One region of the Streptomyces sp. 184 genome, then DNA from elsewhere that is predicted to be linked to it. Evidence: predicted binding sites of a transcription regulator. Region 1 holds the regulator's gene; the other holds the start of a gene.
What was found. The regulator HspR, encoded in region 1, represses chaperone genes until heat shock. The targets are predictions, from matches to a motif close to TTGAGNNNNNNNNNCTCAA.
Positions count from the first base shown of each region.

Region 2: lon (endopeptidase La) is a predicted target of HspR. The motif match lies at 6,865-6,883, and genes of this name have one in related genera.

Region 1 covers NZ_CP123230.1:322,936-338,164, forward strand. The annotation lists gene dcd (dCTP deaminase) at 353-928, shown strand; gene QBL21_RS01330 (Yip1 family protein) at 944-1,822, opposite strand; gene QBL21_RS01335 (FG-GAP and VCBS repeat-containing protein) at 2,078-3,538, opposite strand; gene QBL21_RS01340 (FG-GAP repeat protein) at 3,753-5,246, opposite strand; gene QBL21_RS01345 (FG-GAP repeat protein) at 5,425-6,972, opposite strand; gene QBL21_RS01350 (heterodisulfide reductase-related iron-sulfur binding cluster) at 7,265-9,589, opposite strand; gene dnaK (molecular chaperone DnaK) at 9,940-11,814, shown strand; gene grpE (nucleotide exchange factor GrpE) at 11,811-12,614, shown strand; gene dnaJ (molecular chaperone DnaJ) at 12,657-13,844, shown strand; gene QBL21_RS01370 (heat shock protein transcriptional repressor HspR) at 13,850-14,317, shown strand; gene QBL21_RS01375 (NACHT domain-containing protein) at 14,327-15,229, opposite strand, start outside.
Region 2 covers NZ_CP123230.1:1,556,033-1,571,261, reverse strand. The annotation lists gene QBL21_RS06875 (ATP-binding protein) at 1-1,354, opposite strand, end outside; gene QBL21_RS06870 (protein phosphatase 2C domain-containing protein) at 1,586-2,353, shown strand; gene QBL21_RS06865 (MarR family winged helix-turn-helix transcriptional regulator) at 2,502-2,993, opposite strand; gene QBL21_RS06860 (lysozyme) at 3,374-4,255, shown strand; gene lon (endopeptidase La) at 4,409-6,841, opposite strand; gene QBL21_RS06850 (spermidine synthase) at 6,949-7,761, shown strand; gene QBL21_RS06845 (response regulator transcription factor) at 7,841-8,590, shown strand; gene QBL21_RS06840 (ATP-binding protein) at 8,587-9,720, shown strand; gene QBL21_RS06835 (multifunctional oxoglutarate decarboxylase/oxoglutarate dehydrogenase thiamine pyrophosphate-binding subunit/dihydrolipoyllysine-residue succinyltransferase subunit) at 10,024-13,905, shown strand; gene fxsT (FxSxx-COOH system tetratricopeptide repeat protein) at 13,981-15,229, opposite strand, start outside.

The DNA.
Region 1 (15,229 bases):
CCCCGGCGAGGTCGTCGGGGGGCTGCTTGGTGTTGCGGCGTGGAGGGGCCAGGTGGGGGTGGGAGTTGGGGTTACGGTGGGTGGGGGTGGCGTTGGGGTGGGGTGGTTGGTCCCGTAGTGTGGCTTTTGTTGCTTTACGGGGAAGGAGCCTGATGGAGTCCACCGTCGTCCGATGTGCCGAAGGGCACGTCTTCAGCACCAACTCGCTCCCGATGCAGAGCGTCGGCGCCGCCCGGCGGATCGGGTCCGGCGGACTCGTACGGTGTCCGCGCTGTGCGCGGTTGCGGAACGTCGTGCCGGTGGGGAAGGACGGGGCGCGGTAGCGCGCCGGGGCAGCCGGTAGGGTCGGGGCGTGCTGCTCTCTGACAAGGACATCCGGACCGAAGTCGATGCCGGGCGGGTACGGATCGAGCCCTTCGACGACGTGATGATCCAGCCGTCCAGCGTGGACGTACGCCTCGACCGCTACTTCCGGGTCTTCGAGAACCACCGCTATCCCCACATCGACCCCGCCGTCGAACAGGGCGACCTCACGCGGCTCGTGGAGCCCGAGGGCGACGAGTGCTTCATCCTGCACCCCGGGGAGTTCGTGCTGGCCTCCACGTACGAGGTCATCTCCCTGCCCGACGACATCGCCTCCCGGCTCGAAGGCAAGTCCAGCCTCGGGCGGCTCGGGCTGCTCACGCACTCCACCGCCGGCTTCATCGACCCCGGGTTCAGCGGTCACGTCACGCTCGAACTGTCCAACGTCGCCACGCTGCCCATAAAGCTCTGGCCCGGCATGAAGATCGGCCAGCTCTGCATGTTCCGGCTCAGCTCGCCCGCCGAGCATCCCTACGGGTCCGCCAAGTACGGCTCCCGTTATCAGGGACAGCGGGGGCCCACGCCGTCCCGGTCATTCCTCAACTTCCACCGTACGGTCGTCTGATCCGGGCCGTACGCCTCAGAGCGTGCCCAGCTTGATCAGCGCCAGCAGCGCCACCAACTGGATCGAGCACGCGCCCAGCGCCCGCGGCCACGGCAGGTCGTGCGACTTGCTCACCATCGACGTCAGCAGCACCCCCGCGGCCAGCCACGTCAGCCAGCCCACGCCCTGCGCGAACGTGTCCTCGCCGCCCATGAACATCGCGACCAGCAGCCGCGGCGCGTCCGTGATCGCCACCACCAGCATCGCCAGCCCCACCGTCGGCGCCAGCGCGCCCGCCCCGCCCATCTGGCGGGCCAGGGTGTGCGTGACCGTACCCATCACCAGGCCGCTGAGCGTCACGGCGACGCCCGTGGAGATGATCCACGGGATGCTCGCGGAGATCGTGGAGTTGAGCACCTCGTCGCGCGCCTGCTCCAGGCCGAAGACCGCGAGCATGCCGTAGAGGAAGCTGACCGTCAGCGCCGGGCCCCACATGCTGTGGTCCCGCATCTGCCAGAACGTGCGGTTCGGGTGGAAGACGATCCCGCGGAGCAGGTCCTTCCAGTGCAGCCGCGGGCCTACGGGCGGGGCCGCCGTCTCGCCCGCGCGGTAGACCTGGCCGTCCTGGTACGGGCCGTAGTCGTCGGGGCCGACGCCCACGCCGTACGGCTGGGTGTTGCCCGGCCGGTCCGCGGCGTACGGGTCGTGGCCGCCGCCGTAGTACTCGGGACCCGGGCCGTGGCTGCCCCGGGGCTGCTGCCACTGACCGCCGTACGGGGGCTGCCCCGGCCCCTGTCCGTGGGGCGGCGGGGGACCGCCGTACTGCGGGCCGCCGTGGGGCGGCGGGCCGCCCTGCGGCGGGCCTTGCGGCCGGCCCTGCTGCCTGCTGCCGTGGGGCTGGCGTCCTCGGCCCATCCTGAATCCTGCCACGCAATCGAACGTACCTGGTCTCGCCCGCCGAGTGCACCGGAGCCCGGGAATACGGGGGACCTTTGTGGCCAAGACGGTACTTCCCGTAGGGGATCCGCCTTAGGGGGGAGGGGGCGGGGTGGGGGTTGTGGTGCGGCGGTGGTGCGGGCGCTTGCGGGTGTGGTTGTCCTTCCTGGGGTGAGCCAGGGCCCGGCCGGGGGAGGTCCGGGCCCTGGCCGTCTGTGCGGCGGCCCTACGTCCTCAGCCCGCCGACTCCGCCCCGTACCCCGGCCTGCCCGTCGTCGGCATCCCCACCGACGACGGGTAGATCGCCACCGCCCCGTCCGGCGCCACGCCGGAGGCGGTGGAGCGCAGGGCGTAGACCGCGCCGTTGCTGGCGTTCTCGCCGACCGTGCCGGTGGTCAGGTCGGCGAAGCCGTCCCCGTTGAGGTCGGTGAGGAGGAGGGAGGTGCCGAAGCGGTCGCGGGTTTCGTTGGCGTTGGGTACGCCCGGGGCGTCCTGGTGGAGCTGCGTGCCGCCCGCGGTGCCGAAGCCCGAGCCGTCCGCCGCGCCGCGGAGGACCGTGACGGTGCCGGTGTCCTCCGCCGCGCCGATGTCCTCGTTCGCCGCGGAGACGGCCAGCTCCGGGTGGCCGTCGCCGTCCACGTCGCCCAGGGCCACCTCGCCGCCGAAGGAGTCGCCCTGCTCGGGCGTCCCGGGCACGCCGGGGCTGGCCTGGCTGAGGACGGTGGTGCCCGCGGGGCCGTCGGCCGAGCCGCGGGTGATGCTGACCTTGCCGCCCGGCAGGGGGTCGGTGGCGGGCCCGCTCTCGTCGGCCTGGCCGGTGACGACGTCGTCGTGGCCGTCGCCGTCGATGTCCCCGAGGACGGTCGAGCCGCCGCCGGGCAGCAGCGTCTCGGGGAGGGCCAGGCCGTTGTCGGTGCCCGGGACGTAGGAGGCGGCGTTGGCCTCGTCCCGGTAGCCGTCCACGACGAGGTCGTCCGTGCCGTCTCCGTCGACGTCGCCGGCGGCCAGGCCCTCGGGGCCCCAGATCTGCCCGTTCTGGAGTTGCGAGTCGAACATGTACCACTCGCCGTGGTCGCCCTTCGTGCGGCCGAAGCCGCCCTCGAAGACGTCGATGTACGCACTCGTGGAGGCGACGGCGAGGTCCGTCGTGCCGTCGCCGTCGAAGTCCCCGGCCGCCAGCCCGCGGCCGAAGAGGTCGTGCTCGTACGGGCGCGGGTCGGGCAGCGTCGTACCGCCGGAGAGGCCGTCCGGCCCGCCCCACAGGAGCTGGACCGTGCCGCCGTAGACGTCGCCGCCGACCGCCTCCCCGGGGGCGGCGACGGCGAGGTCGGTGTACCCGTCGCCGTCGAAGTCCGCGGCGGCGGTCCAGCCGCCCCAGCCGTCGCCGTCCTCGGCGGTGCCGGGGACGCCGGCGCTGTGCTGGCTGAGCCGTTTGGCGCGGCTGCCGGAGATGCCGGCGGCGGTGCCGTCGTTCTTCGTGCCGTAATGGGCGACGATCTGGCCGGCGTCCCTTACCCCGGCGACGTACGCGCCCGGTGCGGAGACCGCGACGTCGCGTACCCCGTCGCCGTTGAAGTCGACCACCGCGCCTGAGGGTTCGGCGGCGGACGCGGGGCCCGAGGCGACCGCGAGCAGTCCGCCGGAGACCGCGGCGGCGGTCGCGGCGGCCAGGGCGATACGGATTCTGTGGTGCATGCGGCAGCTCCCGGACAGGCGTTCGGAGAAGGTGATCAGAAGACCGCCGACCGCGGTCAAAGGTTGTATGAATGCGGCTAGTTGGTTCGTATGGTGACAGAAGGTGTCATTCCGTGTACGGGGACGGAGAACGGTGGGGTGGGACGGGAATGGGTGGCGGTTTCCACGCCGCCTTCATCGCCCCGTCCACACCCCGTCCACACCCCGTCCCGCCCTACTCCGCGAGCGTCTCCGGGAACCTCGCGTTCGCCCCGTTCGCGCCCACCGACGCCCCGTTGAACGTCCACGACCCGTCCGCCGTCAGCCCTCCGCCACGGGCCTGGAGCACCCACGCGTACCCCTGCCCCGCGTTCTCGCCCGGCGCGCCCGCGATCAGGCCTGCCCGGCCGTCGCGGTTGGCGTCGTGCAGCCGGACGTCGGAGCCGAAGAGGTCGCCGGGCTCCGCGGCGCCCGGGATGCCCGCGGTGTCCTGGTTGAAGTGCTGCACCCCGCTCGTGGTCAGCCCGCCGGCCGCCCCGCGCAGCAGCCAGACCGCGCCCGCGTCGTCGTCGGTGCCGATCGCCTCGCCCTCGGCGCCGGCCGCCAGGTCGGGGTAGCCGTCGCCGTTGACGTCGCCCAGCGAGACGTCGCTGCCGAAGCGGTCCTCCAGTTCGTACGACCCGGGGACGCCGCCGCTGCCCTGCTGCCACACCTCGGGCTGCCCCGCGCCGGGCCCGCCCGCGGACCCGTACCAGACCTCGACGACGCCGCCCGACAGGTCCCACTCGCCGTGCTCCAGCACCGTGGGGTCGCCGATCGCGAGGTCGTCCGCGCCGTCCTTGTCGATGTCCCCGGCGACGCCGACCGGCCCGCCGCCGAACTCCGTGCGCGTGAAGCCCTCCGGGCCACCGCCCTTGAGGTACAGGGAGTGGCCCTCCAGGTTCTCCAGGTACCACTTCGTGCCGGTGACGACGAGGTCGTCCGCGCCGTCGCCCTCGAAGTCGCCGGCGACCAGGCCGGTGGGCGTGAAGTCCTGCGGGAAGTCGCCGAGCGGGTTGCCCTCCCGGACCCGTGCGGAGGGGCCAGCGCCCCAGCCCCCGTACAGCTCGACGTGGTCCTTCGACAGGATCGCCAGCGCGGTCGACCCGTCGCGGAACCAGTCGCCCGCCGCCAGCCCCGTCGCGTAGGCGTTGCCCTCGATCAGGGAGGCGGGCCGCATGCCCGCCGCGCCGGTGCCGGACAGGCCGCCGGAGGAGCCGTACAGGATGGCGGCGTAGCCGGTGTCCGCGACGCCGCCGAGGTCTTCGCCGGTGATGCCGACGGCGAGGTCGGCGTAGCCGTCGCGGTCGAAGTCGGCGGAGGTGAGGGTGGCGCCGAAGGCGTCGCCGGCCTCGGGGGAGCCGGGGACGCCGGCGGTGGCCTGGCTGACGACCTTGCGCTTGGCGGTGTCGAGCCCGCCGGCCGAGCCGTAGAGCACGGCGACGTACCCGGCGCGCTTGACGCCGTCGACGGTCCCGGAGGGGGCGGCGGTGACGAGGTCGCGGTAGCCGTCGCCGTTGAAGTCGTCGTGGAACTTCGCGGGCGCCGCGGCGGCTTCGGCGGGCGCTGCGGGTGCGGCAGGCGCTGCCGCGGCCGGTGCGGCGCCGCCCGCGAGGGCGGCGCCGGCGACGACGGCCAGAGAGGCCGCTAAGGCGGCGGCAGTCGTGGAGTTACGGCGGTGGTGCGGCATGTCGGGCTCCTGAACGTCGGTGCGGCGGGGTGCGGATACTCAGTGGGCCTCTCACCCTGTGAGACACCCGACGTTCACCCGAGGTTGTACAAACGATCGATGAACAGCCGTATTTCATCCGGCTTTCAGCGAACTTGTTGTGGAATACACCTGGTTTACGGGATTCGGATTCTGCCCGTCACTCCCCGCTCCACAGGTAGTGACCCGCGTCCTCTCCGGCGAAGCCCGCGCCGAACCGCGCACCCGCATCCGTGGCACCCGGCCCCTCGAAGTTGTCCGGGCTGAACGCCACCGACCCCGTCGCCGTCAGCCCGTTCGCGGCGCCGCGCAGCGACCAGATCGCGCCCATCCCGTTCTCGTCCGGGGCGCCCACCGCCAGCTCCGCCCGGCCGTCGCCCGTGACGTCCCCGAACGCCAGCGCCGCGCCGAACCGGTCCCCGGCCTCCGCCACGCCCTTCACCCCGGCCGTGTCCTGGTGGAACGCCTGCGCGCCGGCGGCCTTCAGCCCGCCGGAGCCACCCTTGAGCAGCACCACGGAACCGGCCGCCCGCTTGCTGCCGATGGCCTCGTACGGCACGCCCACGGCGAGGTCGTCGCGGCCGTCGCCGTTCGCGTCGCCCGCCGCGAGCCGGGCGCCGAACTGGTCGCCGCGCTCGCCCGTGCCGGGCACGTCGGCGGTGTCCTGGGTGAAGGTCTGGCGCCGGGTCCCGTCGGGGCCGTTCGCGGTGCCGTAGACGACCTTGACCGTGCCCTTGTCGTACGGGAAGTCCTCGACGCTCGCGCCGATCGAGCGGTACGCGAGGTCGCCCCGGCCGTCGCCGTCGAAGTCGCCGATCGTCGGCGAACCACCGTTGGGCAGCGCGGCGTCGGTCCGCGTCAGCCCGTCGGGGCCGCCCTTCCAGAACCAGCCGCCCTCGGCGTTGCCCTGGTAGCTGAAGAACGCCACGAGGTCGTCGGCGCCGTCGCCGGTGACGTCGCCGACGGCCACGCCGTCGAGGCTGTCCTCGGGCTTCATCTCGATGAGGCCGCCCTCGCGCGCGGGGACGCCGGCGCGGGTGAACGGGCCGTACAGGACGGTGTACGCCTCGGCGCTGTCGCTGCGGGTGCTGGGCACCAGCAGGTCGCCCTCGCCGTCGCCGTCGAAGTCGCCGCCGTGCAGGTCGCGGGCGAGGCCGCCGCCGCCGGGCACCTGGGCGCGGGCGGCGCCGGCGCCGGTCAGGCCGCCCTCGCGGCCCCACAGGACGGTGACGGAGCCGGCCGCGTCGCCCTCGTCGGAGCGGGCGGTGACGGCGAGGTCGGTCAGGCCGTCGCCGTCGAGGTCGCGGGCGGCGAGCCGGTCGCCGAAGCGGTCCCCCTCGGCGGGGGCGCCGGGGACGCCGGCGGTGCGCTGGCTGAGGACGACGGACGCGGGGGCGCCGACGCCGTCCGCGGAGCCGTAGCTGACGAGGACGTAGCCGGCCTCGGCGTGGCCGGCGACGGTGCCGCCGGGGGCGCCGGTGGCGAGGTCGGCGTAGCCGTCGCCGTCGAAGTCGGCCCGTACGGCACGGGCGTCGGCGGCGCCGGAGGCCGCGGAGGAGGCACCGGAGGCTGCGAAAGAGGCACCGGAGGCCGACACCGTACGCGCCGCGCCGCCCGGGTCCTCCGCTCCCGTCGCCTGGGCGGTGACGGCCGCCGTGCCGGCGGTGGCGAGGCAGGCGGTTAAGGCGGCGAGGGTGCGGATGCGCATGGGGGGTCCTTCCGGTGACGGTCTGACGAGCAGCGGGTTGCGTTCACTCCCGCGTCATACGACACGCCTCGCCCCGCGAAGGTTGTACCAACGCTTGCGCCAACACGCCCACGGCCGACCCCGTATGGGTCACGGGGCCGGCCGCCGTGGGGGGTTGCCTGTGGCGTCCTGCGCTGTGTCGCTGTGCTGCGGTGCCGCTGTGCCGCTGTGCGCTGTGCAGCCGTGTCGCCGTCAGTGCCGCGTGCCGTACGACCCGGCCCGCGGCCCTGCCTCGCCGTTCTGCTCGCCGCCCCTACGTCGCCGGCTGCGGCTCCGGCTCGCTCTCCGCCGCCGCGGCGCCGTCCGCCGGCGGGTCCTCCGCCGGCGTCTTCACCGAGTCGAGCAGAAGCTGCGCCACGTCCACGACCGTCAGCGACTCCTTTGCCGTTCCCGCGTTCTTCTTGCCATTTACGGAGTCCGTAAGCATCACGAGACAGAAAGGGCATGCTGTGGACAGAATGTCCGGATTCAGCGACAGCGCCTCGTCCACGCGCTCGTCGTTGATCCGCTTGCCGATGCGCTCCTCCATCCACATGCGCGCGCCGCCGGCGCCGCAGCAGAAGCCGCGCTCCTTGTGCCGGTGCATCTCCTCGTTCCGCAAGCCCGGGACCTTGGCGATGATCTCGCGCGGCGGCGTGTAGACCTTGTTGTGCCGGCCCAGGTAGCAGGGGTCGTGGTACGTGATGATCCCCTCGACCGGCGTCACCGGGACGAGCCGGCCCTCGTCCACGAGGTGCTGGAGCAACTGCGTGTGGTGGATGACCTCGTAGTGGCCGCCGAGCTGCGGGTACTCGTTGGCGATGGTGTTGAAGCAGTGCGGGCAGGTGGCGACGATCTTCTTCTTCGCCTTCTCGACCGTCACCCCTTCGTCCGCGCCCGCGGCGGAGCCGCTGTCAGACGCAGCACCGAAGGCCGTGTTGAGCATCGCGACGTTCTCCTCGCCCAGTTGCCGGAAGAGGAACTCGTTGCCCAGGCGCCGCGGCGAGTCGCCGGTGCACTTCTCGTTGCCGCCCATGATCGCGAACTTCACGCCGGCGATGTGCAGCAGCTCCGCGAACGCCTTGGTGGTCTTCTTCGCCCGGTCCTCCAGCGCGCCCGCGCAGCCGACCCAGTACAGGTAGTCGACCCCGGCCAGGTCCTCGATGTCCTTGCCGACGACCGGGATCTCGATGCCCGTCTCCGCCGCCAGCTCCTTGGTCCACTCCAGCCGCTGCTTCTTGGCGAGCCCCCAGGGGTTGCCCTTCTTCTCCAGGTTCTTCAGCATCGTGCCCGCCTCGGACGGGAACGCGCTCTCGATCATCACCTGGTAGCGGCGCATGTCGACGATGTGGTCGACGTGCTCGATGTCGACGGGGCACTGCTCGACGCACGCCCCGCAGGTGGTGCAGGACCACAGCACGTCGGGGTCGATGACGCCCTGCTGCGCCGCGGTGCCGATCAGCGTGCGCTCCGCCTCGGCGAGCGCGTCCGCGGGCACGTCGGCGAGCTGCTCGGCGGTCGCCTTCTCCTCGCCCTCGGCCGACTTGCCGCCGCCGGCGAGCAGGTACGGGGCCTTGGCGGCGGCGTGCTCGCGCAGCGACATGACGAGCAGCTTGGGCGACAGCGGCTTGCCGGTGTTCCAGGCCGGGCACTGCGACTGGCAGCGCCCGCACTCCGTGCAGGTGGAGAAGTCGAGGATGCCCTTCCAGGAGAAGTGCTCGACCTGGCTGACGCCGAAGACCGCCTCCTCGCCGTCCTCGTCGTCGAAGACGGTCTCGAAGTCGATGGGCTTGCCGCCGGAGACCATCGGCTGGAGCGCGCCGAGGGCGACCGCGCCGTCGGCGTTGCGCTTGAACCAGATGTTGGGGAAGGCGAGGAAGCGGTGCCAGGCCACGCCCATGGTGGTGTTGAGGCCGAGGACGGTCGCCCAGATGAAGGAGACCGAGATCTTGATCATCGCGACGAGGTAGACGAGGTTCTGTACGGTGCCGGTGCCCATCCCGTCGACCGCGGCGGTGACGGGGTACGACACGAAGTAGGCGGCCTCGTAGCCCTCGACGTGGTGCAGTGCGCCCTCCAGCCCGCGCAGCACGAGGATGCAGACGCCGATGACGAGGATGACGTACTCGACGAAGTACGCCTGCCACATCGTCGAGCCCGTGAAGCGCGACTTGCGGCCGGGCCGCGACGGCAGGCTCAGCAGCCGGACGCCGATCAGCGTGAGGATGCCGAGCACGGTCATCAGCCCGATGAACTCCACGTACAGCTCGTACGGGAGCCAGCCGCCGAGCACCGGCAGCAGCCAGTCGGCCTTGAACAACTGCCCGAAGGCGTTGACGAGGGTCAGCACCAGGGTGAGGAAGCCGATGGCGACGAACCAGTGGGCGAAGCCGATGACGCCCCAGCGGTTCATCCGGGTATGCCCCAGGAACTCCCTGGCCAGGGTGGTGCTGCGGGCGACCGGGTCGTCCGTGCGGCTGCCGGCGGGGACCGGTGTGCCGAGCCGGACGAAGCTGATGATCTGCCCGACGGCGCGAGCGAAGAGCGCGACGCCGACCGCGGTGATCACCAGCGATACGACGATGGCGGCGAGCTGCATGGAGGGCTCCTCGGCCTGACTGCTCTGCGTGCTGCGGTGTGCTGGTACGTGCTCTGGTACGTGCTACTGACTCGGCTTACCCAGCTACTACTAAGCGGTAACTTATCTCTTCTCCGCCTGAGGGTACCCGGGTGTCCCCGGGCCTCTGAAGCCGCCCGGCCGGTGATGTGCGTCGCGCCCCCGGCGCCGCCGCGGCCCCCGGCCCGTACCCCGAAAACCCGTTCCCACCTGCACTGACGCACAAAACTTGAGTGGCTGTGACTCAGGTGAATTGCGCCTGGGGTGGTGGGCATGGCACTCTTGAGCCTGACCAGCTCAAGGCAGAGCATCTGATCCGGAGGATAGACAACATGGCACGTGCGGTCGGCATCGACCTGGGCACGACGAACTCTGTCGTCAGTGTTCTCGAGGGCGGTGAACCCAGCGTCATCACCAACGCCGAGGGCGCCAGGACCACGCCGTCCGTCGTCGCCTTCGCCAAGAACGGCGAGGTGCTCGTCGGCGAGGTGGCGAAGCGCCAGGCGGTCACCAACGTCGAGCGGACGATCCGGTCGGTCAAGCGCCACATGGGCACCGACTGGAAGCAGCCGATCGACGAGAAGGAGTTCACCCCCCAGCAGATCTCCGCGTTCATCCTCCAGAAGCTGAAGCGCGACGCGGAGGCGTACCTGGGCGAGAAGGTGACCGACGCGGTCATCACCGTCCCGGCGTACTTCAACGACTCCGAGCGGCAGGCGACCAAGGAAGCCGGCGAGATCGCCGGCCTGAACGTCCTGCGCATCGTCAACGAGCCCACCGCCGCGGCCCTCGCCTACGGCATGGAGAAGGAAGACCAGACCATCCTGGTCTTCGACCTCGGCGGCGGCACCTTCGACGTCTCGCTGCTGGAGATCGGCGAAGGCGTGGTGGAGGTCAGGGCCACCAACGGCGACAACCACCTCGGCGGCGACGACTGGGACCAGCGCGTCGTCGACTACCTGGTCAAGCAGTTCCAGAACGGCCACGGCGTCGACCTCGCCAAGGACAAGATGGCCCTCCAGCGGCTCCGCGAGGCCGCGGAGAAGGCGAAGATCGAGCTGTCGTCGTCCTCCGAGACGACGATCAACCTGCCGTACATCACCGCGTCCGCCGAGGGCCCGCTGCACCTGGACGAGAAGCTGAGCCGCGCGCAGTTCCAGCAGCTCACGCAGGACCTGCTGGAGCGCTGCAAGACGCCGTTCCACAACGTCATCAAGGACGCCCGCATCGACCTGGCCGAGATCGACCACGTGGTCCTCGTCGGCGGCTCGACCCGCATGCCCGCCGTCGCCGAACTGGTCAAGGAGCTGACCAGCGGCAAGGAGGCCAACAAGGGCGTCAACCCGGACGAGGTCGTCGCCGTCGGCGCCGTCCTCCAGGCCGGCGTCCTCAAGGGCGAGGTCAAGGACGTCCTGCTGCTCGACGTCACCCCGCTGTCCCTCGGTATCGAGACCAAGGGCGGCATCATGACCAAGCTCATCGAGCGCAACACCACGATCCCGACGAAGCGCTCGGAGACCTTCACCACGGCCGAGGACAACCAGCCGTCGGTGCAGATCCAGGTCTTCCAGGGCGAGCGCGAGATCGCGGCGTACAACAAGAAGCTCGGCATGTTCGAGCTGACCGGCCTGCCGCCGGCCCCGCGGAACGTGCCGCAGATCGAGGTCACGTTCGACATCGACGCCAACGGCATCATGCACGTCGCCGCGAAGGACCTCGGCACCGGCAAGGAGCAGAAGATGACCGTCACCGGCGGCTCCGCGCTGCCGAAGGACGACATCGAGCGCATGATGCGCGACGCCGAGCAGTACGCCGAGGAGGACCACAAGCGCCGCGAGGCGGCCGAGACCCGCAACCAGGCGGAGCAGGTCGTCTACACCACCGAGAAGTTCCTCCAGGACAACGAGGACAAGGTGCCCGGCGATGTGAAGTCCGAGGTCGAGGCCGCGGTCGGCGACCTCAAGGAAGCGCTGAAGGGCGAGGACACCGCGGTGATCCGCGAGGCGACCGAGAAGGCCGCCGCCACCAGCCAGAAGCTCGGCCAGGCGCTCTACGCCGACGCCCAGGCGTCCGGCGCCGCCACCGCCGGCGGCGAGGGCGCGCAGCAGGCGCCGAACGACGCCCCCGGTGCCGCCGCCGGCGCCGACGACGACGTCGTGGACGCCGAGATCGTGGACGACGACAAGCCCAAGGACGGTGCCGCGTGACGGAGGAGACCCCGGGCTTCGAGGAGAAGCCCGACGTCCCCACCGACGCAGAGACAGCGGAGGCACAGCCCGGCGGCACCGACGGTTCGGCCACCTCGCCCGGCGCACGGCGCGCCGAGGGAGCCGGGCCGGGGGCCGCCGGGAACGGGGACGCGAACAGCCCTCTCTCGGGTCGTCTGGACGAGACCCGCAAGGCGCTGGAGGAGCGCACGAAGGACCTCCAGCGGCTACAGGCGGAGTACCAGAACTACCGCCGGCGGGTGGAGCGGGACCGGGTCGCGGTCAAGGAGGTCGCGATCGCGAACCTGCTCACCGAGCTGCTGCCGGTGCTCGACGACGTCGGCCGCGCCCGGGACCACGACGAGCTGGTCGGCGGGTTCAAGTCGGTCGCCGAGTCGCTGGAGACCGTCGTGGCCAAGATGGGTCTCATGCAGTTCGGCAAGGAGGGCGAGCCCTTCGACCCGCTGATCCACGAGGCGCTGATGCACAGCTACTCGCCGGATGTCACCGAGACCACGTGCGTGCAGATTCTCCAGCCTGGGTATCGCATCGGCGAGCGTACGATCCGCCCCGCGCGGGTCGCCGTCGCGGAGCCGCAGCCGGGTGCGTCGGCGGCACAGGGCAAGGAGGGCGAGAAGTCGGACGAGAAGCAGGCCGACGGGGACGACGGCGGACCTTCGTCCGCCGGCTCCGCGGACGCCGGCGGCTCGGACGCCTCCGGCTCCGCGAAGCCGGGCCCCGCCGGGTCCGGCGGGGCGGCCGGGGGAGAGACGGACAGCGGTGGCCCGGACGAGGGGTGACGCCGTAGCAGCCGCCGAGGGACGAGAGGAGGGACGCCGGGGATGAGCACCAAGGACTTCATCGAGAAGGACTACTACAAGGTCCTCGGCGTCCCGAAGGACGCGACCGAGGCCGAGATCAAGAAGGCGTACCGCAAGCTCGCCCGGCAGTTCCACCCGGACGCCAACAAGGGCGACGCGGCGGCCGAGGAGCGCTTCAAGGAGGTCTCCGAGGCCAACGACGTGCTCGGCGACCCCCAGCGGCGCAAGGAGTACGACGAGGCGCGCAGCCTCTTCGGCAACGGCGGCTTCCGCCCGGGCCCCGGCGCGGGCGGCGGCTCGTTCAACTTCGACCTCGGCGACCTCTTCGGCGGCTCGGGCCCCGGCCCGGGCGGCGCCGGCGGCCAGACGACCCCCGGCGGCTTCGGCGGCGGTCTCGGCGACGTCTTCGGCGGGCTGTTCAACCGCGGCGGCGGGCGTACGCAGCCGCGCCGCGGCCAGGACATCGAGTCGGAGGTCACGCTCAGCTTCACGGAGGCCATCGAGGGCGCCACGGTGCCGCTGCGGATGTCGTCGTCGGCCCCCTGCAAGACGTGCGCCGGCACGGGCGACAAGAACGGCTCCCCGCGGGTCTGCCCGACCTGCGTGGGCACCGGCCAGGTCTCCCGCGGCGGCGGTGGCGGCTTCTCGCTGACCGACCCGTGCGTGGACTGCAAGGGCCGCGGGCTCATCGCCCAGGACCCCTGCGACATCTGCAAGGGCAGCGGCCGGGCCAAGTCGTCCCGCACGATGCAGGTCCGCATCCCCGCGGGGGTGCAGGACGGGCAGCGGATACGGCTGCGCGGCAAGGGCGGCCCGGGCGAGCGCGGCGGACCGGGCGGCGACCTGTACGTCGTCGTCCACGTCGACGGCCACCCGGTCTTCGGCCGCAAGGGCGACAACCTGCTGGTCACGGTCCCCGTCTCCTTCCCGGAGGCGGCCCTCGGCGCGGACATCAAGGTGCCCACGCTCGGCGGCCCGCCCGTCACCCTCAAGCTGCCGCCGGGCACCCCCAACGGACGTACGATGCGCGCCCGCGGCAAGGGCGCCGTCCGCAAGGACGGCACGCGCGGGGACCTGCTCGTCACCGTCGAGGTGACGGTGCCCAAGGAGACGGACGGCACGGCGCGCGAGTCGCTGGAGTCGTACCGGAAGGCGACGGCGGGCGAGGACCCGCGCGCGGAGCTGTTCAAGGCCGCGAAGGGAGCTTGACGACGATGAACGGCAGAAACGGCGGACGCGGCGCCCGCGGCCGCAACCCGTACGAGCTGACCGAGGAGACGCCGGTCTACGTCATCTCCGTGGCCGCCGAACTCTCGGGCCTGCACCCGCAGACCCTCCGCCAGTACGACCGCCTCGGCCTGGTCTCCCCGGACCGCACGGCCGGGCGCGGCCGGCGGTACTCGGCGCGGGACATCGCGCTGCTGCGGCAGGTCCAGGCGCTGAGCCAGGACGAGGGCGTCAACCTGGCCGGGATCAAGCGGATCATCGAGCTGGAGACGCAGGTCGCGGCGTTGCAGGAGAAGGTGGCGGAGCTGACGGACGCGCTGGACGGCGCGGCGTCGGCGATGGCACAGCGGGAGGCGCAGGTGCACGCGTCGTACCGGCGGGACCTGGTGCCGTACCAGCAGGTGCAGCAGACGAGCGCGCTGGTGGTGTGGAAGCCGAAGAAGAAGCGCGACTAGCCTCGCGGCTCAGTCGGTGAGGTACGTGACCTCCACGTGGGGCGGAAGCCCGGCGTGGAGGTTTCTCATCTGTGGCCGCAGGGAGACCTGGTCCAGCGAGTCGAGCCCGGCGAGCGGGGAGAGGTCCAGCGGGCGGCTGCCCGGCGGCAGATCGAGCACGAGCTGGTCGAGCCCCGGGAAGAGCTGCCGGACACGGCCGAGGTCGAGTTCGTCGGCGGGCCGGTCGTCGACCAGGCCGAGGAACCCGATGCCGGGCAGCTCCGCGCCGGCGGGCGCGACGGCCAGCAGGTCCGGCCGGCACCGCAGGCCCTTGAGCAGGGGGAGCGCGGCCATCGCCGGCCAGTCGTCCGCGGAACGCTCGTGCCGCCAGCCCAGGTAGAGGTACAGGAGCTTGGCGTACCTGGCCAGGGGCCGCAGGTCGGAGGTGTGGCCGGTCAGCAGGTTGAGCGTCGTCAGCTCCGGCAGCTCCGGCAGCGCGCCGAGGTCCAGCGGGTGCCGGCGCTCCGGCGAGAGCGAGAGGTGGCGCAACGACGGGACGGTGGCGAGCAGTTCGGGGACCCCGTCCGCCAGCCCCGGCACCGTGTCGAGTACCAGGGTGTGCAGGGGCAGCCCGGCCAGCGCCGAGGCGTCACGGAGGTCGACGCACTCGGTCAGCCGCAGGTAGCGCAGCTCGCCTTGCCCGCGCAGGCAGGCCAGGTCCGCAAGTCCGGGCTGGCCGCGGACGATCAGTTCGGTGAGCCGGGACTCCGCGAGCGCGGCGCGCAGTTCGGCGGGGTGCAGCGGGCCGCGGACCTCGACCATGGGACGGCCGCCGAGGCGGCGCAGTGCCCGCAGTTCGGCGTCGGAGGTGACGGTGAAGAACAGCAGCTCGGGATCGAGCCGGGCGATGACCTCGTCGGCGTACTCCTCGGT
Region 2 (15,229 bases), 1.2 Mb from region 1:
TCCCCCGCCCGCCGTCGTCCGTGCCCCCCGCTCCGGGCAACGCCACGGCGTGACCGGCATCCCCGCCGAAGGCCGCCGCAGGAGCACCGCCCGCGAAGTCCACCGCGCCGCCGCCGACCGCACCGCCCCCCGCCGGGTCCACCAGCAGCCGCGCCGGAAGCCGCACTTCCGCGTCCAGCCCCCGGTCCCGCTGGCGCAGCTCGACGCCCACGCCGTGCCGCGCCGCCAGCCGCGCGACCACGTACAGCCCCAGCCCCAGCGCCTCACGCGGCGCGGGCCCCGGGTCGACGTCGGCGAGCCGTGCGTTGAGGTCGTCGACCCGCCCCGCCGGGCTGATGCCGATGCCCTCGTCGCGTACGACCAGCAGCAGGTCGCCCGTCCCCAGCAGCCGCCCGGTGAGCAGCACTTCGGACTCCGGCGGGGAGCAGGACGTGGCGTTCTCCAGCAGCTCGGCCAGCAGGTGGCTCGCGTCGCCGGAGGCGAAGCCCGTGACCTGCATCTGCGGCACGTCCGGGGAGAGCACCACCCGCTGGTACGACTCGATCTCGCCGACCGCCGCGCGCAGCACGTCGATCAGCGGAACGTTCGCGCGCCGCGTGCCGCGGTGGTCGGCGCCGGCGAGCACGAGCAGGTTCTCGCTGTGGCGGCGCATGCAGGCCGCGAGGTGGTCGAGCCGGAAGAGGGTCTCCAGCGTGCCGGGTTCCTGCTCGTGCGCTTCCAGCTCGTCGATGAACGACAGTTGGCGCTCGACCAGGCCCAGCGTGCGGCGCGACAGCCCGACGAACGTGCCCTGCACGCTGGCCTGGAGCCCGCCGATGCGCTCGGCGAGCGCCGCCCGCTCGCGCAGCAGCGAGTCGCGCTCGACGACGTGGTGCTCCTTCGCCTCCGCCAGCTCGGCGCGTACGGCGGCGAGTTCGGCCTCGGCGGCCCGGGCGGCCCGGGCGCTTCCGGCGCCGCCGGCCTCGGTGCCGGAACCGTCGGCGGTGTCCGCGCCGCGTCCGCCGCGCGCCGCGTAGACGACGACGCCCACGGCCAGCAGCACGCACAGCGCGAGCAGCGCGCCGTGCAGTTGGAGCGTGCTCATCGCCTGGGCCCGGCGCGCGGGGTCCGCGGCGCGGACGGTGCGGAGCGCGCCCACCAGGCCGGGCGCGCCCGCCGCGAGCACGGCGGCGCCGACGACGAGGTACGCGGCCCTGGCGCGCGGCGAGGGGCGCGGCGAGGGGCGCGGTGCGGTCGGCGGTGTGGTGGGCTGCGCGGAAGTCTGCGCGGCGGGCGCATCGCCGCGCCGCGACCGCCGCTGCGGCCTGCGCCGGTCGCCGCCCTCCTGCCGATCCGGCTGCACGGGGGTCCGCAATCGCCCTCCTTCAACTCTTTGTCCGCGGCGCCATGTCCATTCATTTCGGACTGTTTGTGACGGAGTCCGATAGCGCCTCGGTCCCGGTGGTTGACCTTGGCAGCAGGGGTCGCGCGCGTGCGGACTTTGCCCCGGCGCTCACTCGAACGAGTGAGGGTTGTTTGCCTGCGGGCCGCCGGGCCGTCCGCTCCGCGTCGGGGGCCGCACGGCCCGTACGGGCAGACTGGGATCATGCGCATCGAACTGGCCGGCGCCCCCGCCGTACCCGAAGCCCCGAACGAGGACTACGCCGCCGTGGCCCTGCCCGCCTCCGGCGCCGGCGGCGCCGCGGTGGTGCTGGACGGCGTGACGCCGCCGCGGGACGGGGACACCGGCTGCGTCCACGGGGTGCCCTGGTTCGTGGCGCGGCTGGGCGGCGCGTTCCTGGAGCTGGCCGGCGCCCGCGAGGGTTCGCTCGCGGACTGCCTGGCGGCGGCCGTCCGCCGTACCGCCGCGGCGCACGGCCCGGCCTGCGACCTGACCCACCGGCGGACGCCGCAGGCCACGGTGGCGGCGGTGCGCTGGGACGGCGAGACGGTGGAGCACCTGGTGCTGTGCGACGCGGCGCTGCTGCTGGAGGGGCCGGACGGCGGGGTGCGGCCGGTGCTCGACCTCAGGCTGTCGCGGTTGCCGCGGGACCGCCCCGCCGAGGAGTGGCGCAACCGCGAGGGCGGCTTCTTCACCGCCGCCGCCGACCCGGAGGTGGCCGCGCGGGCGGTGGTGGGCAGCGTGCCGCGTACGGAGGTGGTGGCGCTGGCGGCGCTGACGGACGGGGTGACGCGCTGGACGGAGGTGTTCGGCCTCGGCGACTGGGCGGCGCTGCTCCAGCGGGTGCGGAAGGCGGGGCCGCAGGGCGTGGTGGAGGAGGTGCGGGCCGCGGAGGCGGCGGACGCGGACCGCAGCCGGTACCGCAGGGGGAAGGTGCACGACGACGCGTCGGCGGTGCTGGTGGAGCTGTAACGGGCCCGGACGGCCGGACGGCCGGACGGCCGGACGGCCGGGAGACCGGGGCCGGAGGCCCGGGAGTCCGGCGAAGCCGACCGGGCCGGCGGGCCGCCGATCCGGCGGAGTGCGGGCAGGAGCAGGACGGGCGTGGCCCGCGGGGCCCCTACCGCACCCGCCCGCCCGCGTTCAGCTCGTTGAACCGGCCCAGCAGCCGGGCCAGTTCGGCGACCTCGCCCCGGTCCCACTCGGCGAGCCGGTGGACGTACTCCGCGTGCCGCGCCTCGCGCACCTTCAGCACCCGCCGCCTCCCCTCCTCCGTCAGCCGCACGAGCGCGGCGCGGCCGTCTGCGGGGTCGGGCTCGCGGTCGACGAGGCCCAGTTCTTCGAGGGTGTGCAGTTGCCGGCTCACGGTCGCCTTGCCGATGTTGAAGTAGCAGGCGAGTTCGGTGGCGCGCCGTCCGCCGCCCTCCAGTTGGGCCAGCATGGCGTACGCGCCGGGTTCGAGCCCGGGGCCCACCTGGCGGGCCATATCCGCCGCGATGCCGCGGGCCCGGCGGTAGAAGACCGCCAACTCCCGCTCCAGATCGAGGAAGACGTGGTCCACACCATTTCCCTCGTTCTCCTGCTCGCCTCCGGGGGTTTCGGCCTTGTGCACGTCAGGGGCCCTTCCGGCTTTCCGCGGGCTGAAAGTTTTCTTCAGAAGCGGCAGAAGCCGCAGCTCCCCCAGTATTTCGCAGGCGTAGACCAAAGGCACCTGTCGGACCCTCTTTCGCTCGCTCACCCGCTGCGCTTACCTTCGGCGCAGCACGTAGTGACATGGTCACACCAAGCATCGGGCCAGGGCCCAGCAGGCGTACGAGGACGGGCCACCGCCGCCCCGCCGCTCCCGCCGCACCCCCGAGCCGGCAGCACCACACGCCCGGCACCTCCGCACCCCTCCTCCTACCGGCACCACCGGAACCCCGGCACTACCGGAACCACGGCAACACCGGCACCACCGGCACCACCGAGGAACCCCCACACCCGGAGGAACGCATGTCATCCCGAGTCCGCATCCGCCCGCGCACCGCCCGCCGCTCCCTCGCCGCCGCCATCGCCGTCGCGGCCACCTCGCTCTCCCTCGTCGTCGGTCTGACCAGCCCGGCCGCCGCGGCCGGCAACCGGCTCAACCCCAACCCCCGCGACATCGAGCGCGGCGAGGCGTACATGGGCGCCGGCATCCGCCTGCACGAGGGCACCGGCGCCCCCGGGGCGTCCGGCGCCGCCGGCGGCCAGGAGGCCGGCCCGCTCGCGACCGTCGAGGGCGTGGACGTCTCCAGCCACCAGGGCAACGTCAACTGGTCCACCCTCTGGAACAGCGGCAACCGCTTCGCGTACGTCAAGGCCACCGAGGGCACCGGCTACAAGAACCCGTACTTCGCCCAGCAGTACAACGGCTCGTACAACGTCGGGATGATCCGCGGCGCGTACCACTTCGCCCTCCCGAACGGCGCCAGCGGCGCCGCCCAGGCCGACTACTTCGCCAGCAACGGCGGCGGCTGGTCCCGCGACGGCAAGACGCTGCCGGGCGTGCTGGACATCGAGTACAACCCCTACGGCGCCACCTGCTACGGCCTCAGCCAGGCGTCGATGCGGAGCTGGATCAGCTCCTTCCTCACCCGCTACCGCGAGCGCACCGGCCGCTACGCGGTGATCTACACGAACACCAACTGGTGGACCCAGTGCACGGGCAACTACGGCGGCTACGCCGGCAACCACCCGCTGTGGGTCGCCCGCTACGCCTCCGCGCCGGGCACCCTCCCGGGCGGCTGGGGCTTCTACACCTTCTGGCAGTACACCTCGACGGGCCCGACGGTCGGCGACCACAACAAGTTCAACGGCGCCTACGACCGCCTCCAGGCACTCGCCAACGGCTGACCCGGGCGCACACCGCCCCGCCGGCCCCCGCCGGTCTCCCCGGAGCTGCTCCTCCGGGGAGACCGGCGGTACCCGTCGGCCCCCGCGCACGCCGAACGGCCCCTCCCGGGTGGGTGGTCGGGAGGGGCCGAGTCCGTGCGGGTCGCCCGGCGGTCAGGCCGCCAGGGGGACCTCCGGGCGGTCCGGCTCGGCCGCCGCGCCGGCCGGCGTCAGGGCCAGCTCCAGCACGCGGCGGACGTCCGAGACCGGGTGGACCTCCAGCTTCTCCAGCACCTCGGCCGGCACGTCGTCCAGGTCCGGCTCGTTCCGCTTCGGGATGATCACCGTGGTGACCCCCGCGCGGTGCGCCGCCAGCAGCTTCTGCTTCACGCCGCCGATCGGCAGCACCCGGCCCGTCAGCGACACCTCACCGGTCATCGCCACGTCCGTGCGCACCTGCCGGCCGCTGAGCAGCGACGCCAGCGCCGTCGTCATCGTGATGCCCGCGCTCGGCCCGTCCTTCGGGACCGCGCCCGCCGGTACGTGCAGGTGGATGCCCCGGTCCTTCAGGTCGGCCACCGGCAGTTCCAGCTCCGCGCCGCGCGAGCGCAGGAAGGAGAGCGCGATGTGCGCCGACTCCTTCATCACGTCGCCGAGCTGGCCGGTCAGGGTCAGCCCGGAGGCGCCCGACTCGGCGTCGGCCAGCGACGCCTCGATGTACAGCACGTCGCCGCCGGCGCCCGTCACCGCCAGGCCCGTCGCCACGCCGGGGACCGCCGTGCGGCGCTCCGCGGGGTCGGTGGCGGCCTCCGGGGTGTGGTGCGGACGGCCGATCAGCGGGCGGAGCTGTTCGACGCCGACGGGGTAGGGCAGCTTCGCGTCGCCCAGTTCGTGCTGCGCCGCGATCTTGCGGAGCAGCCGGGCGAGGGAGCGTTCCAGGTTCCGTACGCCCGCCTCGCGGGTGTACTCGCCGGCGAGCTTGCGCAGCGCCTCGTCCTCGATGGCGACCTCGCCGGCCTCCAGACCCGCGCGTTCCAGTTGCCTCGGCAGCAGGTGGTCGCGGGCGATGGTGACCTTCTCGTCCTCGGTGTAGCCGTCGAGGCGGACCAGTTCCATCCGGTCCAGCAGCGCCTCGGGGATGGCTTCGAGGACGTTGGCGGTGGCCAGGAAGACCACGTCGGACAGGTCCAGCTCGACTTCGAGGTAGTGGTCGCGGAACGTGTGGTTCTGCGCCGGGTCCAGGACCTCCAGCAGGGCCGCGGCCGGGTCGCCGCGGAAGTCGGAGCCGACCTTGTCGATCTCGTCCAGGAGCACGACCGGGTTCATCGACCCGGCCTCCTTGACGGCCCGTACGACGCGGCCGGGCAGCGCGCCGACGTACGTACGCCGGTGGCCGCGGATCTCCGCCTCGTCCCGGACGCCGCCGAGCGCGACGCGGACGAACTTGCGCCCCATGGCCCGCGCCACGGACTCGCCCAGCGACGTCTTGCCGACGCCGGGCGGGCCGACGAGCGCGAGCACCGCGCCGCCGCGCCGGCCGCCGACGAGGCCCAGGCCCCGGTCCGCGCGGCGCTTGCGCACCGCCAGGTACTCGGTGATGCGCTCCTTGACGTCCTCCAGGCCCGCGTGGTCGGCGTCCAGGATCTCCTTGGCGCCGGCGATGTCGTACGCGTCCTCCGTACGCTCGCTCCACGGCATCTCCAGGACCGTGTCGAGCCACGTCCTGATCCAGCCGCCCTCGGGCGAGGCGTCGGAGCTGCGCTCCAGCTTGTCGACTTCCTTCAGGGCCGCCTCGCGGACCTTCTCGGGCAGGTCGGCGGCCTCGACGCGGGCGCGGTAGTCGTCGGACTCCTCGCCGTCGGGCTCGCCGTTCAGCTCGCGCAGCTCCTTGCGCACGGCCTCCAACTGCCGGCGCAGCAGGAACTCGCGCTGCTGCTTGTCGACGCCCTCCTGGACGTCCTTGGCGATGGACTCGGCGACGTCCTGCTCCGCCAGGTGCTCCTTCAGCCAGCGCGTGGCCAGCTTCAGCCGGGCCACCGGGTCGGTGGTCTCCAGCAGCTCCACGCGCTGCTCGGTGGTGAGGAACGGCGAGTAGCCGGCGTTGTCGGCGAGCTGGCCGACGTCGTCGATCTGCTGCACGCGGTCCACGACCTGCCAGGCGCCGCGCTTGCGCAGCCAGTCGGTCGCGACCGCCTTGTACTCCTTGGTCAGCTCCGTGACGGCGCCGGGAACGGGATCGGGTACGGACTCCTCGATCTCCGTGCCCTCCACCCACAGCGCCGCCCCGGGGCCGGTGGTGCCTGCGCCGATACGGATCCGGGTGACGCCGCGGATCAGCGCGCCCGGGTCGCCGTCGGCCAGCCGGCCGACCTGCTCGACGCGGCCGAGGACACCGGTGCCCACGTACGTGCCGTCGACCCGCGGGACGAGCAGCACCCGGGGCTTGTGCCCGCTGCCGCGCGCCGCGGCCTGCGCGGCCTCGACCGCGGCCCGGACCTCGCCGTCCGAGAGGTCGAGCGGCACGACCATGCCGGGGAGCACGACCTCGTCATCGAGCGGCAGGACGGGCAGGGCCAGCGGCGCGTTCGAGCTGGACTCAGTAGCCATTGATCTCCCCTTCGGCATGCAAGTTGAGTTACATGGGCTCAACCCGGAGGGGTGCCGTGATGTTCCCGGCCGTCTGTTCGCTGTCAGCGATCGGGCAGGATGGGGCCATGAGCAGCCAAGACGACGCGGCGACCGCGGTGACGGTCGACCGCAGGTCCGGCCCGTACGGGGAGGTCGTGCTGCGGCGGCGCGGCATACACCACGAGATCATCGCCAACGGCGTCTTCCTCATGGATACCTCGGACGGCCGCTCCGAGCGACTGCTGATCCGGGCCGCCGCGGACGCCGTGCGCGGCGGCCCGGATCGGGCACCGGCGGTGCTGATCGGCGGCCTCGGCGTGGGCTTCTCGCTCGCCGAGGCGGCGGCGGACCCGCGCTGGGCGCGGATCACGGTGGTCGAGCGCGAGCCGGCGGTCGTCGAGTGGCACACCGGCTCCCCGGCGCAGCCCCCCGGCACCGCGGCCGGCGGACCCGTACCCGCAGCCGCCGCAGCCGCAGCCGGCGGGGCCGAAGCCGCGCCCCTGGCCCGCCTCAGCGGCCCCGCCCTCGCCGACCCCCGCGTCGCACTCGTCCAGGCCGATCTCCTCGACCACCTCGCCACCACGCCCCACCGCTACGACGCCGTCTGCCTCGACATCGACAACGGCCCCGACTGGACCGTCACCGAGGGCAACTCCGGCCTCTACGCCCCCGCCGGCCTCGCCGCCTGCCGCGAGCGCCTGACCCCCGGCGGCGTCCTCGCCGTCTGGTCCGCCCGCCCCTCCCCCGACTTCGAGGCCGCCCTGCGCACCGCCGGCTTCACGGACGTACGCACCGAGGAGATCCCGGTCCGCCGCGGCGTACCGGACGCCGTCCACCTCGCCGTCCGCCCACCGGACACCGCACCCGCAACGCACCCCGGGGCTGTCCGTTCCCCGTAGCCGAGGCGTGTCACCTCCCCATACGCTGCTAGCTGAACCGGAGGGCCTACGGGGAAGAGACGGCGAGGGCCACGAACACATGGCAGACAGACAAGCCCTGAACGGCCGTGCCGACCACGCGGCCGCAGTGACGCCCGGTGCCCAGCGCAGGGTGCTGGTCGTCGAGGACGACCCGACCATCGGGCAGGCGATCTCGGCGCGGCTGCGCGCCGAGGGCTTCCAGGTACGTACGGCCGGAGACGGCCCGGCCGCGGTGGCGAGCGCGGCGGAGTGGGGACCCGACCTGCTCGTGCTCGACGTGATGCTGCCCGGCTTCGACGGGCTGGAGGTGTGCCGCAGGGTGCAGGCCCAGCGGCTCGTGCCGGTGCTGATGCTGACCGCGCGGGACGACGAGACGGACATGCTCGTCGGCCTGGGCGTCGGCGCCGACGACTACATGACCAAGCCCTTCTCCATGCGCGAGCTGGCCGCGCGGGTGCACGTCCTGCTGCGCCGCGTGGAGCGCGCCACGCTCGCGGCGGGCGCCTCCCGGGACGACACGCTGCGCCTGGGCGAGCTGGAGATCGACCACACCGAGCGGCGGGTGCGGGTCGGCGGGGACGACGTCCATCTGACGCCGACGGAGTTCGAGCTGCTGGCGTGTCTGGCCAACCAGCCGCGGGCGGTGCTCTCCCGCGAGCAGCTTCTGGTGGAGGTGTGGGAGTGGGAGGACGCCTCGGGGACGCGCACCGTCGACAGCCACATCAAGGCGCTGCGCCGCAAGATAGGCGCCGAGCGGATCCGTACGGTCCACGGCGTGGGTTACGCGCTGGAGACCCCCGTCACATGACGGTGCCGGACGGCGGCGGGGCGGAGCCCGGGTTCTGGCGCCGGGTGTGGGACGCGCTGCGCCCGCTGGACCCGGTGCGTTCGGTGAACGCGGCGCTGGGCGCCCTGGTCATCGGCTCGGTGGTGATCGCCACCGGCCTGGTGTGGGTGGCCATCCGCTCCTCCACCGAGGTCCGGCTGATCACGGTCTTCTCGCTGATCGCCTCGCTGCTGATCACCCAGTTCGTGGGCCAGCGGCTGACGTCGCCGCTGGTGCAGATGACCGCGGTCACCCGCGCCATGGCGCACGGCGACTACACCGCCCGGCTGGCCACCCGCCGCCGGGACGAGTTCGGCGAGCTGGCGCAGACGTTCAACCGCATGGCGGCCGACCTCCAGTCCGTCGACCGGCACCGCAAGGAGCTGGTGGCCAACGTCTCGCACGAGCTGCGCACCCCGATCGCCGCGCTGCGCGCCGTGCTGGAGAACGTGGTGGACGGCGTCTCCGAGGCCGACCCGGACACGATGCGCACCGCGCTGCGCCAGACCGAGCGGCTGGGGCGGCTGGTGGAGCAGTTGCTCGACCTGTCGCGGATCGACAGCGGGGTGGTGCCGCTGCGGCTGCGGCGGTTCTCGGTCGAGCAGTACCTCGCGGGCGTCCTGAAGGAGGCGCACTTCGGCAGCGGCGCCCACGGCGCGGCCGACGCCCCGGAGGCGAACGGCGACGCCCCCGGCCCCCGCGGTCGCGGGGACGTCCGGCTGCACCTGGACGTCTGGCCGCCCGAGCTGGTCGTACGGGCCGACGCCGAGCGGCTGCACCAGGTGATGGCGAACCTGATCGACAACGCCGTGAAGCACAGCCCGCCCGGCGGCCGGGTCACCGTGCGCGCCCGCGCCGGCGCCCAGCCCGACGGGCTGGAGGTGGAGGTGCTCGACGAGGGCCCCGGCATCCCCGCCGCCGAGCGGCACCGGGTCTTCGAGCGCTTCAACCGCGGGCGGGAGACCGGGCTGCTCGGCGACCACGGTGCGGACGGCGGGGGCACCGGGCTGGGGCTGGCGATCGCGCGCTGGGCGGTGGATCTGCACGGCGGCCGGATCGGTGTGGCCGAATCGCCCCGCGGCTGCCGGATCAGGCTCACCCTTCCGGGTTAACGCTCGTTCGTGACTTGACCTACACTTGACCTTGCCAGAGCGTGGGAACGCCCCGGCAACGGCGGCAGAGCAGCCGGTGAATGGCCCCGTACGACAACGGGAAGCGGCGCCACCGCCTCGATGCCCCCATGCCGCACGCGGGCAAACTTTCTTTATTTCCCGCCAATTCCTGGACCCAAACCACGTTCGCATTGTGACTTACGCGACCTCCGGCGGGTGCGGCCTGCACGTTCCAGCTCGGGGGGCGTAGCCTTGTTTTCCGCTGTCCATCACCTTGTGAAGCGGAAGAGGGCGGTTGCCGCCGTGTCGTCACAGTCCCCTAAGAGCAGCTCGTCGAGCGTCCGGACCGAAGAGCCCAGCCAGGGCCGAGACCCTGCTGCCGCCTTCGGTCCCAACGAGTGGCTCGTCGACGAGATCTACCAGCAGTACCTCCAGGACCCCAACTCGGTGGACCGGGCCTGGTGGGACTTCTTCGCCGACTACAAGCCGGGTACCGCCGGCGGGAACCAGGGGGCAGTGACCCAGGCGGCGCAGCCCGCCACCGCCACGGCCCCGTCGCCGGACGGTGCGGGGCCCGCCGCGCCACCGGCCCCCGCGGCCCAGGCCCCGGCCCAGACCCAGGCGCCGGCTCCGGCCACGCCGCCGCAGCAGGCCCCGGCGCCCGCCGTCGACGGCCGGCCCGCGGCCCGGCCGCCGGCCCAGACCGCGGCTGCGCCCACCGCGCCCACCGCGCCGGCCGCGAAGCCCGCGGCCAAGCCGGCGGAGAAGCCCGCGGCCAAGCCGGCCGCGAAGCCCGCCGCCGCCCCGGGCGAGGGCCCCGAGCTGGTCACCCTCCGGGGCCCGGCCGCCGCCGTCGCCAAGAACATGAACGCCTCGCTGGAGCTGCCGACGGCCACCTCGGTCCGCGCGGTCCCGGTGAAGCTGCTCTTCGACAACCGCATCGTCATCAACAACCACCTGAAGCGCGCCCGCGGCGGGAAGGTCTCCTTCACGCACCTCATCGGGTACGCGATGGTCCAGGCGATGAAGCTGATGCCGTCGATGAACCACTCCTTCGCGCAGAAGGACGGCAAGCCCACCCTGGTCAAGCCCGAGCACGTCAACCTCGGGCTGGCCATCGACCTCGTCAAGCCCAACGGCGACCGCCAGCTCGTCGTCGCGGCCATCAGGAAGGCCGAGACGCTCAACTTCTTCGAGTTCTGGCAGGCGTACGAGGACATCGTCCGCCGCGCCCGCGCCAACAAGCTCACGATGGACGACTTCACCGGGGTGACGTGCTCGCTCACCAACCCCGGCGGCATCGGCACCGTCCACTCCGTGCCGCGGCTGATGCCCGGCCAGTCCATGATCCTCGGCGTCGGCGCGATGGACTACCCCGCCGAGTTCCAGGGCACCTCCCAGGACACCCTGAACCAGTTGGGCGTCTCCAAGGTCATGACGCTCACGTCGACGTACGACCACCGCGTCATCCAGGGCGCCGCCTCCGGCGAGTTCCTGCGGATCATGAACCAGTTGCTGCTGGGCGAGAACGACTTCTTCGACGAGGTCTTCAAGTCCCTGCGCATCCCCTACGAGCCGGTCCGCTGGCTCCGCGACATCGACGCCAGCCACGACGACGACGTCACCAAGGCCGCCCGGGTCTTCGACCTGATCCACTCCTACCGGGTCCGCGGCCACGTGATGGCCGACACCGACCCGCTGGAGTACAAGCAGCGCAAGCACCCCGACCTCGACGTCAACGAGCACGGCCTGACGCTCTGGGACCTGGAGCGGGAGTTCGCCGTCGGCGGCTTCGCCGGCAAGTCGATGATGAAGCTGCGCGACATCCTCGGCGTGCTGCGGGACTCGTACTGCCGCACCACCGGCATCGAGTACATGCACATCCAGGATCCGAAGGAGCGCAAGTGGATCCAGGAGCGCGTGGAGCGCCCGCATGACACCCCGGAGCGCGAGGAGCAACTGCGCATCCTGCGCCGGCTGAACGCCGCGGAGGCGTTCGAGACGTTCCTCCAGACGAAGTACGTCGGCCAGAAGCGCTTCTCGCTGGAGGGCGGCGAGTCCGTCATCCCGCTGCTGGACGCGGTCATCGACGCCGCCGCCGAGTCCCGCCTCGACGAGGTCGTCATCGGCATGGCGCACCGCGGCCGGCTCAACGTGCTGGCGAACATCGTCGGCAAGTCGTACGCGCAGATCTTCCGCGAGTTCGAGGGGAACCTCGACCCGAAGTCGATGCACGGCTCCGGCGACGTGAAGTACCACCTGGGCACGGAGGGCACCTTCACCGGCCTGGACGGCGAGCAGATCAAGGTCTCGCTCACCGCCAACCCCTCCCACCTGGAGGCCGTCGACCCGGTGCTGGAGGGCGTGGTCCGCGCCAAGCAGGACATCATCGGCAAGGGCGGTACGGACTTCACCGTGCTGCCGCTGGCGCTGCACGGCGACGCCGCGTTCGCCGGCCAGGGCGTGGTGGCCGAGACGCTCAACATGTCGCAGTTGCGCGGCTACCGCTGCGGCGGCACCGTGCACGTCGTCATCAACAACCAGGTCGGCTTCACCGCCCCGCCGGAGTCCGCGCGTTCCTCGATGTACGCCACGGACGTGGCCCGCATGATCGAGGCGCCGATCTTCCACGTCAACGGCGACGACCCCGAGGCCGTCGTGCGCGTCGCGCGGCTGGCCTTCGAGTACCGCCAGGCGTTCAACAAGGACGTGGTCATCGACCTCATCTGCTACCGCCGCCGCGGGCACAACGAGGGCGACAACCCGCAGTTCACCAACCCGCAGATGGTCGAGCTGATCGACAAGAAGCGCTCGGTGCGCAAGCTCTACACCGAGTCCCTGATCGGCCGCGGCGACATCACCATGGAAGAGGCGGAGCAGGCCCTCCAGGACTTCCAGGGCCAGTTGGAGAAGGTCTTCACCGAGGTACGGGACGCCACCGAGACGCCCGCGCCGGCGGAGGTGCCGGCGCACGCGCTGCCCGGCTTCCCGGTGGCCATGGACACGCACATCTCCGAAGAGGTCGTCAAGCGGATCGCCGACTCCCAGGTGAGCCTGCCCGACCAGGTCTCGGTGCACCCGCGGCTGCTGCCGCAGTTGCAGCGCCGGGTGTCGATGGTCGAGGACGACACCATCGACTGGGGCATGGGCGAGACGCTGGCGTTCGGCTCGCTGCTGATGGAGGGCACCCCGGTCCGGCTCGCCGGCCAGGACTCCCGGCGCGGCACGTTCGGCCACCGGCACGCGGTGCTCGTGGACCAGAAGACCGGCGAGGACTACACCCCGCTGAACTACCTCGCCCCGGACCAGGCCCGCTACAACGTCTACGACTCGCTGCTCAGCGAGTACGCGGCGATGGGCTTCGAGTACGGCTACTCGCTGGCCCGCCCGGACTCCCTGGTGCTGTGGGAGGCGCAGTTCGGCGACTTCGTCAACGGCGCGCAGACCGTCGTGGACGAGTTCATCTCCTCGGCCGAGCAGAAGTGGGGCCAGACCTCCGGCGTCGTGCTGCTGCTGCCGCACGGCTACGAGGGCCAGGGCCCGGACCACTCCTCGGCCCGTATCGAGCGGTTCATGCAGCTCTCCGCGCAGAACAACATGACCGTCGCGATGCCCTCGCTGCCGTCGAACTACTTCCACCTGCTGCGCTGGCAGGTCCACAACCCGCACCACAAGCCCCTGGTGGTCTTCACCCCGAAGTCCATGCTCCGGCTGAAGGCGGCGGCGTCGCGGACGGAGGAGTTCACCACGGGCGGCTTCCGGCCGGTCATCGGCGACGACTCCGTCGACCCGGCGGCGGTCCGCAAGATCGTCTTCTGCTCCGGCAAGGTCTACTACGACCTCGACGCCGAGCGGCAGAAGCGCGGCGCCCAGGACACCGCGATCGTCCGGCTGGAGCGGCTGTACCCGCTGCCCGGGGCGGAGATCCAGGCGGAACTGGCGCGCTACAGCGGTGCGACGAAGTTCGTCTGGGCCCAGGAGGAGCCGGCCAACCAGGGCGCGTGGCCGTTCATCGCGCTCAACCTGGTCGACCACCTGGACCTGATCATCGGCTCCCAGCCGGTGCCGGAGGCGGACCGGCTGCGCCGGGTCTCGCGCCCGTCGTCGTCCTCGCCGGCGGTCGGCTCGGCCAAGCGCCACCAGGCGGAGCACGCCCAGTTGCTCGCCGAGGTCTTCGACCTCTGAGCCGTACGGAAGCACGGAAGGGCCCCGCTCGCGCGGGGCCCTTTCGCGTACGGGGTGCGGGGCGGCACCCCCGGGCTACGTCGGCTGCGGCTCGAAGTCCCAGTACGGGCGCTCCCGGCGCCGCGACGCGAGGGTGTGCGGGTGGTCGGCGCCCAGGGTGTCGCTGAGGATCTGGATCGCCTCCCGCTCCACCTTCTTCGCCTCCTGCGAGCGGCGCAGCGACCGCAGGTCGTCCACGAGCGCCATCATCGCCGACAGCGCCATGGGGTGCTTGTCGCCGAGGACCTCCCGGATGGTGCCGAGCGTCTGCCGGCTCAGCTCCTCGGCGTGGTCCGGGGAGTCCATCCGGTTGCGGGCGGCGGCGGCGTTCAGCGCGCAGCCCAGCGTCCACGGGTGCGTGGGTCCGACGGCGGCGGTCATGCGGGTGAGCGCCAGCTCCGCGATCTCGGACGCCTCCTGCCAGTCGCCGGTGGGCCACAGGGCGAGCCCGACGTTGCCCAGGGTGCCGGCGGTGAACGGGTGCTGCTCGCCGAGCATCGCCTCGTACCGCCGGTTGACCGACGCGGCCAGCTCCCGCGCCCGGCGCAGGTCGCGGTGCTCGCGCAGGAAGGTGGCGTAGTCGGCCTCGACCATCAGGGTCTCGGGGTGCCGGGGGCCCTGGACCTGGGTGAACCGCTCGACCACCGACTCCATGAGGGTCTCGGCCTCGGTGAGCCGGCCCAGGCGGCGCAGGCAGAGCGCGAGGTTGTGCTCGGCGCGCAGGGTCTGGGGGTTGTGCTCGCCCATGACCTGGCGGTGCAGCGCGGCGTTGCGCTGCTGCCGGGAGTGGGCCTCCTCGTAGCGGCCGAGGAGCCGGAGCATCCAGGCGTAGCGGGTGCCGGAGGCCATGGTCTGGTGGTGGCGCGTACGCAGCCGCCGCTCGCGCTCGACGAGCACGCCGCGGTGGATCTCCAGCGCGTCCTGGTAGCGACCGAGGAGGGCGAGGGAGAAGGCGAGGTTGCTGCGGAGCGACATGGTGCGCGGGTGGTCGGTGCCGAGGAGGTCGGCGTACTTCTGCCGTACGTCGTCGAACGCCACGCGCGCCGCCTCGTACTCGCCGAGGCCCAGCAGGGCGCCGCTCAGGCCGTTTCTGGCCTGGAGCAGGTCGGGGTCCTCCTCGTCCCGCACCGGGGTCAGCACGTCCACCAGGCGCCGGCCGGCGGCCTCGGACTCGCGGTAGCGGCCGAGGTTGCGCAGCGCCTCGGCGTGCCGGTGCACCAGCGTGATCATCGAGCGGTGCGTGGGTTCGAGCCGGATGCTCCAGGGGGCGAGCGTCAGCTCGCAC